One region of the Paenibacillus allorhizoplanae genome, then DNA from elsewhere that is predicted to be linked to it. Evidence: riboswitches for the same ligand, from Rfam matches in the RefSeq annotation. Region 1 holds a riboswitch; each other region holds the start of a gene.
The links. Region 1 has a riboswitch for cyclic di-AMP ahead of L6I86_RS03595 (CAP domain-containing protein). Riboswitches for the same ligand answer to the same signal wherever they lie in the genome.

Region 1 (3,551 bases):
TGTTGAAACCAAATCATCTATCGTTCCAATGATTTTATGTACCTCTGGCAGTTGATAAAACGTACACGTTTTTTCCATATCATATATCTCATTGGTTGCAGAATACATGAAAATAGTCTTCCCCGCTCCGAGAGCAAGGCCCAACTCGACATGGCTTCCCTTCCCGGCTGGTAACATGATGATGAAGAGGTCTGCACTCAACACAGCTTTTTTCTCTTTCGCACCGATCGCCGCGAGCTCTTGCAGTGCATTAATACCTGTGTGTGTCGTCCAATCGTAAGTTTGAATAAATCCCCTCGACTTCAATTGCTGCGCGACATTTCGAACATTGTCGATGTTTTTGAAACTGGATGCAATATAGAATCTCATTTGTATCCCCTCTCTTCTTTTCTCCTTTCTTTACTTTCGCTCAGCTAAAATCTTCAACTGCGCATTCCGATAGTTCAAAAATCGTGTCATATATCTCTTCAACACAACTCTCTCGACCAACCTGCCGATCCAACCCAGTGGAGCCTCAAAACTTAACGTATCTTTCATCAACGTTCTGTCCCCTAAATCAATAAACTCATGTTCATGCCTCATACTTTTGAAAGTACCCTGTAACATTTCATCAACAAAATGGTAAGGTCGAACATAATTCGAAATGAGTGACGTGTGTTTTTGCCTAATTAAGAAATGTCTCGCCTCAAACGTAACCGTATCCCCTCCACGAACCATGCCAGTTGTTGTTCCAGCTATCGCTCGTTCCTTGGTATGTGGCCACACAGTCTGCGTATGGATATCAATATTCGTTGCCATGTCAAAGCAAACATCAATGGATGCTTCAATTTCAATTTCTGTTAGTATTTTAATCATGATGAGCACCTCTTGGGAACTTAATTGCAAATTTACCGTGTTCTGAATTTTCTTTAACACTCCAATCTTTTAATTGAGTTCCAATTCGACACACACGACCTATCTCCTTCGACATCATGCAAAAAAACAGCCTCCCAAGGGAGACTGCCACGATTCACATTTACCTTTTAATTACTTATAAATTCCTGAACCCACTCACCGTTATAATAAGCAACACCTATTTGTGTGAAGTTCGGACTTAGAATGTTTTGACGGTGACCGATACTGTTCATCCATGCTGTCATGACGGCTGCAGGGGATTGCTGACCCTTAGCAATATTTTCACCCGCGTAGGAATAATGAATGCCGTAGGAGCTCATCATATCAAAAGGTGATCCGTAAGTTGGCGATGTATGATCGAAATATCCGTTACTGTACATGTCTTTCGCTTTATCCAGCGCCATCGCGGTAAGGGCGCTATTGCTGGTCAAAGGCTTCAATCCAGCCTTCGTTCTCTCCTGGTTTACTAAGGTAACCACTTGACTAGCAAAAGTGGATTGCGTTGGTGTCGGTGTAACTGTAGGTGCTGGCGTAACCTGTGGTTTCGTCACAACAGTTGTACCCGTGCTTCCAGGAATGTTGAGTTTCATCCCCGACCAAATCACGTTCGGATTGGCTACCTGTGGATTCGCTTTAATCAGCGAAGTAAGGCTGACGCCATATTTCTTAGAGATTAGCCACATGGTATCGTTGCCTGCTACCGTGTGCGTTCCCGTAGCAGCAAATGCTGCGTTCGCCCCCATCAGGACAGTCAAACCTAATGCACCTGTAACAATAAGCTTCTTGTAACGTATCACTATAAACCTCTCCTTTTTGCGGCCTGCGAGGTTAGCTGTCGGATTCGGATCAAAGAGTAATCACCCGGCCGCGCATAACGCGACTTCACCCCAAAGATTGGTTCCCCCGTGCTTCAAAAAAGCTTCGGCCTTCTAAGTTTTGGATCCAGCTTGGATCTCAACGATTGTAACATGGGAAATCAATGAGATCATGACTCAAAATTTTCCATCAACAACACGATCTGGATAATACCTCCTCCATTCATACAACTTTTCCCATCATTCTGCGTCTAATCAGTAGCAATACTAACTTAGAAAAGGGTGATGTTTTGAAGAAATTTGCCATAAAATGCTCGTTTGTCATACTCGGATTGATGTGTGGGTTGTTACCAATACTTCCAATGCAAGCTTCAGCAAGCGTATCTGTGAAGGCATCTCTGCCCTATTTTCCAATTCAAATCAATGGTCAAGACATGGATATTACCCATAGCCAATACCCGTTTCTGGTGTATAAAGACATCACTTACCTACCCATGACGTGGAACAATTTCCAAACACTCGGCATTGAATACAACTGGAGTGAATCCGATGGATTGCAGATTTGGTCAAATCGGAACACTCCGCCGCCAATTCATCAAACCCCACTTGAACAGGATCTAACAACCAAAAGTCATGCAAACAGTTACTTTGTCCAAGTTTCCGATGTACCCATCACGATGAATCAAATAGAAATCAATAATAAAACAGAGCCTTACCCCTTTCTAACGTATCAGGATGTGACTTATATGCCTTTAACTTGGCGATTTGTCCATGATCTTCTTCAGATTGACATCCAATGGAGTGATGATGAAGGGCTATCGCTAGTTGGCGGGCAAAATGCCATCTATTCCATTATAGGTGACGATCATCGTTCACTATATTTCTACTCCCTGCTTTCAGCGGACCGTACAAAGTCCATGCTGAAGATGGATAAAAGCAACTATCAAATCGAATGGAAAAACAATGAAGAACAAGATCAATTCATCAAAAGCCTTTCTACATCTCCACATCCATTTGCTGGTAAACCGGTAGAGTTAGTGCGTAAAGATCGCGATTTGTACTACGGTAATGTAAAGGTACACACACTAACAGACTCCGATGTTTGGGAATCGGCAGCCTGGGGAGCACCTGAACATACGTACACGGCTTTTCCTGCTGGCGATCAACAGGTTATCTTATCCATTAATTTGACCTTACCGATTGCCGCGATTGGTCCAAATTATGGCACGACGTATACATTTCTTATTCAAAATGGGAACGTGACACGACTCGAAGACTTCAATCAAAAGCTAGACCGCGTCATCCCGAACCCCGACGGTACTGTGTGGATTGCTTCTGCTAAATTACCTAGTCGAAATGGCTTTATTTCGGGTAGCGCCCGCGTTGGCTTGCTAGACCAAGAAGGAACTCTTCACATGGTCAATGAACGGCTTCATGAATTAGATGTCAATGCATTAGGCATAACTAATCTTTCATTGTCCAATCCTGCATCTACAGATGGAAGCCTCTATATCGTACTGAATGGCATTTCGAATAAGGATTATGCTGAGCAAGACACGGCTGGACTGTACACACTGAATACGAAATTAGAAACAAAACGTTTATCCGACTATGTTTTTGGCGATTATTATTTGGATAAGAACAGAAACATTTTCATTAAACATCGCAACAACACGATTGAGAATCTGACTACTGGTGAAATGCGAACGTGGTTTGATTATGACTTAGCTAAAATGAAATAAAAATACGCGTAATAGTAAAAAAAGAGGCTATTGGATATAAATCCAGTAGCCTCTTTCTACAGCAAAAATAAGCTTGAATACTCAAGCTTGTATATGTTCT
Region 2 (3,551 bases), on a different contig from region 1:
TTTCCCGTTAAGCTGCATAGTCGCAAGGAGCTCTTCATCATTCGTCAGCCAAGCGCGTCCGTTGACGCGGAGCACCGTCTCGACCCCAGGGATGATGAAGATAAGTCCCACCTGCGGGTTGGCCAGTAAATTATACATAGAATCTATACGACGATTTCCGAGTCTTTCCGGATAAATCAAGCGGTGATTATCGAGAACGCGAACGAAGCCTGGGCTATCGCCGCGGGGGGAAACATCAGACAATCCATTCGCACCCGATGTAGATAAGAAGAATAAAGATGATTTGGCTATGAATGCTTGGGCGTGTTCGTCAATTTGATTGATTACTTTATTTTGTACCGCAGGATGAGGCTCACCAATCATAGCTCTAATTTCATCAATGGATCGAACGATGCCGGGAAATGGGGGTAAAGTACGATCTTGTATGTTGTCCATGCGTTCTTTTCCTTCCTCGAGGCCAAGTGGCCATTATTCAAAATACCAGAATATATATAAGGAACATAATAATTTCGGCTGTATTTCCATAAACACTGTGAGAAGTCCTCGAAGGACGGCGTAGCCGGTTTTGTATATTGTAGTATACGCCGGTAGCCTCGTTCAAATGAATGAAGCCCTACAAACCGCTCTTACGAGCAAAGCTTGCAGGGCTTCATTCTGTGCCGAGAACATTACTTGGATTCAGCAGTTAGTTGATTGTAGATATCATCCCATAGAACACGTCTGGCTGATACATACCGCTTCGCATAATAGGATTCGCTCAACTTATTCTTAACAACACCTTGATTAGTAGCGGAGTGAACGAATTCACCATTACCGAGGTACATCCCTACGTGAGAGATACCGCTGCCATCTGTGTTGAAAAATACAAGATCGCCCTTACGAAGATCACTTTTGTCAACCCAGTAGCCTTCACTGTTTTGTGATTTAGAGCTGTGTGGGAGGTCGATGCCGAACTCGTCAAACAAGTAGGATGTGAAACCAGAGCAATCGAATCCTTTGGTTGTCGTTCCTGCCCATCTGTAAGGAGTTCCAACAAGCTCGTCCACTGCTTTATCCATATTGGATGCTGCGAAAACGCTTCCTACACTTACGCTCAAAAACAAAACAAGACTAAAAATAAGACCAACAACTTTCTTCAACTGCTTGTCTCCTTCCGGTGCCTACGAGGTTAGCTGGAGGGTTCGGTTGAAGGTTCCCTATGATCCCTGTCTTGCAAGATCAATTCACCCGGAGTGGTTCCCCCGTTTCCCCATAAACTGAGGAATTCGGCATGAAATATTTAGTTTTCTGATGCTAGTCCTTTTAATTCGTCATAAACAATGAAATTCCTCTTTTTTTGTTTAAAAAAAGGCGGGGAATTAGGCAAATAGTTCGGAAAATAGACAAAAAAAAGCCCCTTTCTCAAAGAGAAGGGGAGGACGCTTAAACTATTCGCTGTTTTGCTGGATATTAGTTGGATATTTTGGCAGAAAGAAGCTGATATTGGGAAGAAATGCCCCAAATTTGGATGAAAATGTGGAAGAGAGGATACAGTTGGTAAATGATTAGGGCTACCAGTCCTGCCCATAGGTAAGTGGCCGTGACTGTGATCCCTGCCAAAAGTCCTGTGAACAGTAATAGGATAATGGCAAGTCCGATAATCGGGAGCGAGTGTCGAAAGAAGGAGAAAATGGTAGATAGGATACCCAGCTTGGCCGCGATGGCGAATTGCACATGCATAAACAGAAGTTGTAGGAGAAAACCGTAGAGCATTAAACTGAGTATCCAAGGAAGAAGCTTGATAATGATCTGCTCGTAGGAGCTGCTATGCCCTAGAATATAAGTGGCTTTGGGAATAAGCCAGATAAGTGGGAAAAGCGTAAGTGCGATGCGAATCAGATACACGAGCAGGAAGGGGAGCATGAGCTGCTTCATCCCGCGAAAGAAACGATATCCCGCATTCTGGTGAGCGTGAGTGAGTGAATAGTAGACGCCGCCATTTAAGAGAGGCGTCAGCAGCATGCGAGCACATAGTAGGATAGCAAGCCACCATAGATAAGAATAACTGAGATCTGTTTTAATTAACTGAAACTGGCCCTCAGCTAGGAAAATCTGCAATGCCTGCTTGGGTTGCTCAGCGCCAGGGAACCGATGCATGAGGGGGACTAGAATACCTTGTACGAGCTTATACAGGAGAATACCCCAGCCCATCTGATATAGGAATAAAATGATCGTGGCAAAGGGCTGCGCCATGGCTGCCCGGAAGCCTGCTTTGATATAGGTGGCCAACGAGGGTTCCTCCTTAAAGTTTTCTTTAGAAAACTAGCATCGTAAGGATACGCTCAGAGTTTGTCATGAGACGTAAGCCAAGTCCTTACCAGGCGACTGAGCCAAATATGGCTTGCAGGAATTGAATAATACCTAGATTCCACCGAATTTGCCACTTCGTATTTAATTGCGTTTGATAGAAGTTGTTGATGTGCTTATTTTCGAGGATAAGTGTGTACTTAGGATCGACTCGTACCCAGTCGACAGGGGAGGCATGTGTTAATTTGAAGTCAATGCTTCCTTCCTTGCCATCCCATGTTTTATCTAGCGTCGTACCATCTGCGAAGTGGAACTGAATCGGCACTTCAGGTGAGTTGCCACCAAGCTTAATGATGCGGACCGTGCTCTCATAAGTCTCGGATCCCTTGGTACCCTGAGGTTTTACATGAACACTTTCGACCGAGTAATCCATCATCAGATTGCCATAGACATACTGATTAAAGAAGTCATCCCAATCTGTTTTACTAATCTCCTCTACGACCTGTTGGAAATCATTCGTAGACGGATGTTTAAACTGCCACTTTTGGAAATAGGATTTCATGATACGATCCATCGTCTTAGTGCCGACTTGCTGCTCAATTGCTTTGAGTACGAGCTTGCCACGCGTGTACACATTTTCAGCATATTGATCATGTCCTGTGTAAGCCCATGCATCTTTCTGAAGTCCATTTGGTGAGGTGATATAACTAGATTCGACAGGCAAATTAGGTGCATCACCGTATTCGGCTTCCATCACTTTATCCTCTGCATAAGAGGTGAAGCCTTCGTCGAGCCATGCTTCCTCGAATTCATTGCTGGCAACGAGACCATAGAAAAATTGGTGACCGATCTCATGGACGACGACGCGTTCCAGCTCTAAGTCTGGATCTTTGTCGCTAGCTCCCCATGCGGTGACTAAGGTTGGATATTCCATGCCGCCGGCGCCATTCCCGCCAGGAGGGGGGACGACGATGGAGAGGGTAGAGTACGGATACGTTCCGTACCACTGACTGTAACGGGATAGTGCTTTTTTGGCTGCATACATGTAACGATCTTTTAAATCTTGATGGTTAGGATCCAGATACAGTTTAATTTTTACCCCTGGAACTTGTGGTGCAGAGAAGGGCTCTTCCACATAGACGAAATGAGGAGAGGCTGACCAGGCGAAGTCATGCACATCCTCGGCATAGAATTGGTATGTCTTCGTGCCCTTGTCCGTCACAGCAGGTTTAACAGGAAATCCAGTCGCTGCCACAATGTAATTC
Region 3 (3,551 bases), on a different contig from region 1:
GTCTTCAAGATATCCCCATGAACGACAGTGGCATGGGGGTAAGGAGCCAGCGTCTCGTCCAGGATGGGCAGCAGACGCTGATCGATCTCGACGGCCAGCACGCGGCCAGCCAGCTTGGCTAGCTGCTGTGTGAGCGCGCCGATGCCGGGGCCGATCTCGAGTGCAGCCTTTGTAGGCCCAAGCTCAGCAGCCATAACGATTTTGCTCAATATATTTTGATCAATCAAGAAGTTCTGGCCCAAGCTTTTTTTCAGCACGAGACCATTCTTCTTAATAATTTGTTTTGTTTTACTTGGTGTTGCTACATCTTCTGCTGTTACAACAACCTCTTGTCCGGTTATATTCATAGTATAGACCTCGTATCTATAGGGTTCTAGTGACTCTAGGGATTCTACTGATTCAAATATTCAAGCGCAGCCTCAAATTCCTCTCGTGAAATCTGAAACATTGCGCAGCGCTTATAAAATTGCTTGCCATTGCAATAACCAATGCCCAGCGCATTGCCCACGGCCAAACGGCGAGCTGCGGCATCCGGATGCACGATGAGACCGGCCGCGATCAGATCCTCCATCGTCAGCTGCGAGACCGCTGCATTATACTCTGTCCGCAGGCTCTGAAGCGCCTGACGGATCGTCTCCGGCGTCGCGTTCTCGACACCGATGTCACCTTTATACGCCGCTTGCTCCTGCGTAATGAAAGCATGCTTGCAGCCAGGAACTTTGGCTGCTACAATTTTGCGAATCCGTTCCCCTGCGTGATCCGGATCCGTGAATATAATGACGCCTCTGCGCTGCTGAGCCAGTGCAATTCGCTTGAGTACGGCTTGTCCGATGGCGGAGCCGCCTGTTTCAATTGTATCCGCCTGCACAGCCCGCTTGATCGCAGCTGTATCGTCCTTACCTTCCACAACGATCATTTCTTTTATCATCACCGTTTTCCTTCCCCAGTACGCAGAAAAAGAAGAGGGGTCTCCTCTTCTTTCGCGCAGGCAGATGCCAAGCTACGTGTATATTGTAGTGTTCCCGTCGAAACTACCGTTTACACGTTAGTTTTGGGACGGTTTTGTAGGGCCAACCACATACACAGTGTACCCTTGCTTCGTGCCGAATTTATTTGCATATCCGTGATCTTCATAATATACATCGATCATTTGGCCTTTCACGCCGCTGCCAATATCCTCAGCACGACGGAAACCAATCCCTTCAATGTACACCCACCAACCAAGCGGAATAACTTTCGGATCGACGGCAATTGTACGCCCTTCAGTCACGGTAGTACCTGTGTAGGTTTTACCATACCCAGACGAGCCCTCGGTTTTGCCTGTCGACGCAGCGTCCGCTGAATAAGCAGTAAGCTTCACGTTTTTGAGAATTTGCTTGTAACCGAAGGTCACACCATTCTTGGAAACCTCATCCACACTCGGTGAAGAGGCGGAGAGAACAACCACAGGATTTTTCGTGCCTACGGACACTACTTTCTTAACACTTTCTGTTTGTACTTCTTCACCCACAACTGCTTCCGCGACTAAAACACCGTCTTCGAAAGTCTTTTCTTTCTTCTTGACCAATACGCCTTCTTTACCTTCTTGGACCACTTGCTCTTTCCCTTTGAGTAAAGATGCGTCATTCTTTTTCTCTGTCTCGAATGCGATCGGTTCAGAGACTTCCTCCGTCTCTTTTTTCACACGGACGATCTTGATTTCATCGCCAGTGGTAAGAGCGGACGTCGGTTCGGGAGAAATACGATCGTTCTCCCCAAGTGCAATATGTAAACGTTGCAATGCACTTTCTACCGTTCTTGCAGTTGTGTAAACAGTGGTGGTCTTTCCATCAGCAGTCAATTGAATCGGTGAGGCATGCTCGATAACAATTTTGTCTCCACCCTTGAGCTTGGTCGTGAGTGAAGCTGAAATTTCATCGTGCTCACCAATCGTTATGGCTTGTTCATCCAGTAGGCGTTGCAGGACCCATTGCTTCGTGTGCACAATAGTTTCTTGTCCATTAACAACCACGGATACGCTCTTGGTAGCCGTTCCGTACAACAACACCAAAAACATGAAAGTCATTGCGATTGAGATTATAGCTAGGCTTAAAATCAAACGCAAGTTTTCATGCTTCCATCGCAATGCGAAGGACATGCTGGATGATCGTTTTACATGGGTCTCGCTAATTGAGATACTGCCCACTTCTTCGGTCCTCCTTCAAAGCCTCGCCGCCAGGTTACAGCATGATTAATTTGACGCGACTAAGGTTTTTAGTTTAACTTAACGCTCGCCATCATCAGCAAGTTATTCCGCTGAATCTGGTCGTCCCCCCCTTTTACCTATTCATCATCCTATGAATTCCGGGTTGTTTTATGTCTTATGATCTGTGTATAACCCTAAATGAGGACAAAAAGCCAGCAAGAAGAGGACTCTTCTCGCTGGCTTAGTTTGCATAATGAAATACAAATAGCACGCACGACAATCGTTACCTCTCTTACGCTTACGAGGTTAGCTGACGGATTCGGACGTGAGAGTCGCCCTACGTAGACGCAAACTGCTTGTTTGACGTCTATGATTCACCCCTATTACTGTCTGCTTACTTAACCGCATTGGAATGCTCATTAAGCTTGCAGTGGTTCCCCCGTTCCCACATTTGGAACTCAGCGAATGGAAAATTGGCAAATTGGATATTAAGTTATTATGAAAAGTATATTACGCTGTTAATCTCAACCTGTAAAGGGATTAACACCCGTTAAAAAGGGCTAAATCGCTTAAATTTCGTTTATTTTTCATATATAACCCACTTATATCTACACGTATCTAACTTTAACGTACGTATACGCGATTTTTTAGTGTATAATGGTCAAAACTAGGCTATAAATGCAAATTTGTTTATAATGATTCTGGAAGTATTTGATTGAAAAATACCAAAAATTTGCTATTTAGGGAGGCAATTGAGATGGGTCCCATCTTGCAAGTAAACGCTTTATTCGGTGGTTATTTACCCAACAAACCTGTTCTTCATGACCTTACCTTCTCGATCCGTCAAGGTGAAATGATGGGGCTAATCGGACTCAATGGTGCAGGGAAAAGTACCACCATCAAAAATATTCTCGGGCTGCTTCAACCGCAAAAAGGGTCCATTCGCATTAACGATTTAACATTAGCCGAAAATCCATTGCCTTACCGAACGACATACGCATATGTACCTGAAAGTCCGGAGTTATACGAAGAGCTTACGATTCGTGAACACCTCGAGCTAACAGCGATGGCTTACGGTATTTCTAAAGCGGATTATGAAACCCGTTCTCGATCTTTATTAGAGCAGTTTCAAATGAAAGACAAGCTCAATAGCTTCGCAAGTCATTTATCTAAAGGGATGAAGCAGAAGGTCATGATCATGAATGCCTTCCTAATCGAACCCTCTTTATATATCATCGATGAACCCTTTCTCGGACTCGATCCTTTAGCGATTCGTTCCTTGCTTGATCTCATGGTTCAAATGAAGAAGAAAGGTGCATCCTTTCTCATTTCCTCACACATTTTGTCTACAATTGAAAAATATTGC
Region 4 (3,551 bases), on a different contig from region 1:
CACCGAATAAAATGACGGCACCTATCCCCATCAGCACATAACCCTTGCGCTCTTTGCGTGAACGAACACGATGAATGCCCAGCAAAATAAGGATTACGGCCATAACGGGAAAAAAGCCTATGGTATGTTCCAGAAGCAAAAAAACACCGGCTCCAATCAGCACAAGCGCTGTATTCCGGCTGCGGTTATTTTTCGTTTCCTCTCCCATCGATGCACCTCCTCTGGCTGCCATTTCTCTTTCGTTCATACGATTCCTAGCATACCATAAGAATGGACGACCTCCAAGATGCAAATCCTTATAGATCAAGGGTTTGCTTTCGTGGAGGTCACCGTCCAGGACTATTTGCTGTCGCGCGGATCTCTCTCACCGCGAGAACGCTGCTCCTGCTGCCACTCGTGCTGCAGCTTGCTGCGCAGCGCGCGCAGTTCATGCTGAAGGTTGCCGCCGGCTTCCTTCAGCGTCTCCTTTGACAGGCGGCCCGCCACGCGGAGCCCCTGCAACGCCTCCCGGCCGAGTTCGCGGCCGGTGACCTCCAGCTCGCGCCACGTGTCGCGAGCCTCTTTACCGTGCAGCCCGCCGCGCGGCTGCACATCCTCCGCTGCGTGCCCCGTACGCAGCCCGCGCAGTTCCTCTGCGAGCGCCAGGCACAAGTCCTGGCTGCTCGCGTACTGCGCGCGGTAGTGCTCGCTCGCGGCTTCCTCGCGCAGCTTCTCTTGCAGGGCAAGCCGCGCGAGATCCTCTTCGCCAGCACGCATCGCAAGCTCAGCCTGCTCGCCGCGCAGCTTCGCCATCTCTTCCGCTCGCGCGATGTTACTCCGTAAGGCAATCGTTGCCTGCAACGCGTCCTCGTAGCGCTCCTCAAGCTGAGCTATCTGGCTGCCTTCATAAGCGCCTGGATTCGTTTTGCCGATGGTCTCCTGCCAGACGGTTTCAGCCATTTTGCCAATACGATCAAATATATTAGTAGGATCAATTTCCCGATTCTTATTATTGTTCATGTTCACTCGCCCCTCATCCATCATCATACTCTTATGGTAGCTCAATTTCTGAGGTTCTAAAACCGACTATCGACTGTTTTCGAACCTAGACCTAAGTCTAGTATGAACGGTCACACCCATATATTGGTCGTTGTCCAAGCATGCCAGTAATGCTAAAATATTTGAAGCCGAGTCTAGCGCATAAATTAGGCACTAGTACGGGGGACGAAATACTTGGGGTGAATATTTGCTTCAGCTTGGAGCAGACTAGGGAGAACCTTCTTCCCGAACCCGTCAACTAACCTCGAAGGCTCAAGAAGGAGGATTACCAATTGAATAAGCTTACCAAAGGGTTAACTAGCCTTGCTGTTTCATTAACAGTTTTGGCAGGAGGCTTTCTTTCCCCATTTACAGCGCCCGCTCAAGCTGCTGAAATGGCCGTGAAAGTGCAAGTCAATGATGACCTGATCCATTTTCCTGATGCACAGCCATTTCTGGATGGCAACCACACGACCCAAGTCCCGCTTCGATTCGTAACGGAGAAGCTCGGATATACGGTAAACTGGCAGAAAGATGGTAATCAGATTAAGGTTACACTAAATAACGACAATCATACGATTACCTTGGTTTCAGGGCAAAAAGAAGCAAGCGTTGATGATGCAACGGTTATCTTAGACGGAGCTTCTCAGTATCAAAATGGACGTGTGTATGTGCCTCTTCGCTTCCTTTCCACAGCCGCAGGCATACCTGTACAGTGGGATGCAAGCAGTAATCTAGCTATCTTAAGTAAAGATGGCGCGCACCATGCACCTGATTATCAAGTATTTGAATCTACAGCTTATTCGGCAGATCCTTCTGAAAATGGCGGGTATGGAGCCATTGATTACATGGGCAATCCACTAGCGATCGGCACAGTAGCTGTTGATCCTTCCGTCATTCCACTTGGTACGAAGCTTTATATTGAAGGCTATTCGTTTAGCGGACTTCCCAAAGGCGGCATGTACGTCTACGCAACTGATACGGGCGGATCCATTAAAGGAAATCGAATGGACATCTTTATTCCAGGCTCAAGGAAATCATTACAAAGCTTTGGCTTCCAGAAGATTAAAGTGTATCAAATACCTAATTAAATTAGAAGAAAGCTGCCATGAGAACATACTCATGTGCAGCTTTTTTTGTAGGTGAATGTTCCACCCAATAAGGGCATATGTCCAATCAACAGGGTTCCCACCTACATATGCTGTATAGTGTTTAACCCACATTATTACAAAACCGGAGGGGATACTATGTCAGCTGTAGTTGGTGGAACGCCAGGATACGGAAATTCCGTAGGGCTAGTTCTTGTTCTTTATGTATTGTTGGTTATCATTCTTGCTACTTTCTACTAGGACTATTTCCCACCTGAGAAAATAGCCCCGCTCGCGAAAGCTTCTCTTCTTGAAGCATTCGCGAGCGGGCTTTTTCATTTGAAATCGATGCCACTCGTTTGCTGCTTCAGGATTTCTTCCAACATTCCCCCAATATACGCACCCGCTTCCATGGCAGGCGTTCCACCGCGATGAATGTTCGAAATAACCATCCGATCCGAATCCGTTCTCCCCGTTCTTGGCTTGTAACACATGTACGCACTTAACGACTCAGCTGTCACAAGACCAGGTCGCTCACCGATAAGCAGCACAAGACATTCCGGATTCAGTAGATCCCCGATGGCATCCATACAGCCAACCCTTCCTCTATTGACATAAATCGTCGTTCCCGCCGATAAGCCTCGCAGTCGTAAGGAATCCAGCAGGGCAGGATACAAGTCACGCATATTCGCTTCGATACTATTTGCGCTTAATCCATCGGATACCACGATTTGCACCTGCGGTGCTTGTTGACATTTCGCAAGCAGCTCCTGCATGCTATCCGGTTTCAATACTCTCCCGAGCTGTGGACGTTTCAAATACATATCCTTGGTTTCTGCACGAGAATCGGCGATGAGCCACCCCATTTCTGCTAAGAGAGATGAACTCACCTCACTTTGCACGGCATCCACGCTGCTAGCATGATCCCATCGAAAAGTAAGTAACTCGCTTGTTAAGGGACGTGTGCCTGATCTAGAAACGCCAATGCGTGCCGGAGTTAGTGCTTTCATCCGAGCCAATTCATCCACGCTTCCCACCTCCTTGCACGAATAGCCTAGGATCACCAGCTAAAGGACTTAGCGTACCGTTCAACCATAGGCCCATGTCCTGCAGCCAATCTCGAAATTCAGGTGCTGGCGTGCGTCCAAACAACTCACGTAAAGTTGCAATATCGTGGTAGCTGAGCGATTGATAATTGAGCATGCAGTCATCCGCCATAGGTACGCCAATAAGGAAGTTCACTCGAGCAGAAGCCAGCATGACCGCTAAGGAATCCATATCATTTTGATCGGCATTCATATGATTGGTATAGCACACATCAACCCCCATCGGGAGACCATGCATTTTGCCCATAAAATGATCCTCAATGCCTGCACGTATAACTTGCTTACTATTGTACAAGTACTCCGGACCGATAAAGCCTACCACCGTGTTAACCAAAAATGG

Region 2: another riboswitch for cyclic di-AMP. It lies ahead of L6I86_RS23645 (C40 family peptidase); the one in region 1 lies ahead of L6I86_RS03595 (CAP domain-containing protein).
Region 3: another riboswitch for cyclic di-AMP. It lies ahead of L6I86_RS31810 (3D domain-containing protein); the one in region 1 lies ahead of L6I86_RS03595 (CAP domain-containing protein).
Region 4: another riboswitch for cyclic di-AMP. It lies ahead of L6I86_RS35680 (stalk domain-containing protein); the one in region 1 lies ahead of L6I86_RS03595 (CAP domain-containing protein).

Annotation. Positions count from the first base shown of each region.
Region 1 is NZ_CAKMMW010000002.1:228,973-232,523, forward strand. Features, by position in the region: gene L6I86_RS03585 (group-specific protein) at 1-369, opposite strand, end outside; gene L6I86_RS03590 (SRPBCC family protein) at 400-855, opposite strand; gene L6I86_RS03595 (CAP domain-containing protein) at 1,023-1,691, opposite strand; cyclic di-AMP (ydaO/yuaA leader) riboswitch at 1,697-1,831, opposite strand; gene L6I86_RS03600 (hypothetical protein) at 2,072-3,451, shown strand.
Region 2 is NZ_CAKMMW010000017.1:25,301-28,851, reverse strand. Features, by position in the region: gene L6I86_RS23650 (MSMEG_1061 family FMN-dependent PPOX-type flavoprotein) at 1-435, opposite strand, end outside; gene L6I86_RS23645 (C40 family peptidase) at 669-1,139, opposite strand; cyclic di-AMP (ydaO/yuaA leader) riboswitch at 1,143-1,281, opposite strand; gene L6I86_RS23640 (hypothetical protein) at 1,450-2,268, opposite strand; gene L6I86_RS23635 (M1 family metallopeptidase) at 2,354-3,551, opposite strand, start outside.
Region 3 is NZ_CAKMMW010000032.1:12,600-16,150, reverse strand. Features, by position in the region: gene rsmA (16S rRNA (adenine(1518)-N(6)/adenine(1519)-N(6))-dimethyltransferase RsmA) at 1-347, opposite strand, end outside; gene rnmV (ribonuclease M5) at 392-928, opposite strand; gene L6I86_RS31810 (3D domain-containing protein) at 1,046-2,185, opposite strand; cyclic di-AMP (ydaO/yuaA leader) riboswitch at 2,466-2,659, opposite strand; gene L6I86_RS31805 (ABC transporter ATP-binding protein) at 2,943-3,551, shown strand, end outside.
Region 4 is NZ_CAKMMW010000009.1:227,230-230,780, forward strand. Features, by position in the region: gene liaF (cell wall-active antibiotics response protein LiaF) at 1-208, opposite strand, end outside; gene L6I86_RS17195 (PspA/IM30 family protein) at 340-999, opposite strand; cyclic di-AMP (ydaO/yuaA leader) riboswitch at 1,155-1,306, shown strand; gene L6I86_RS35680 (stalk domain-containing protein) at 1,311-2,108, shown strand; gene L6I86_RS17210 (sporulation protein YjcZ) at 2,265-2,366, shown strand; gene eutC (ethanolamine ammonia-lyase subunit EutC) at 2,441-3,133, opposite strand; gene L6I86_RS17220 (ethanolamine ammonia-lyase subunit EutB) at 3,126-3,551, opposite strand, start outside.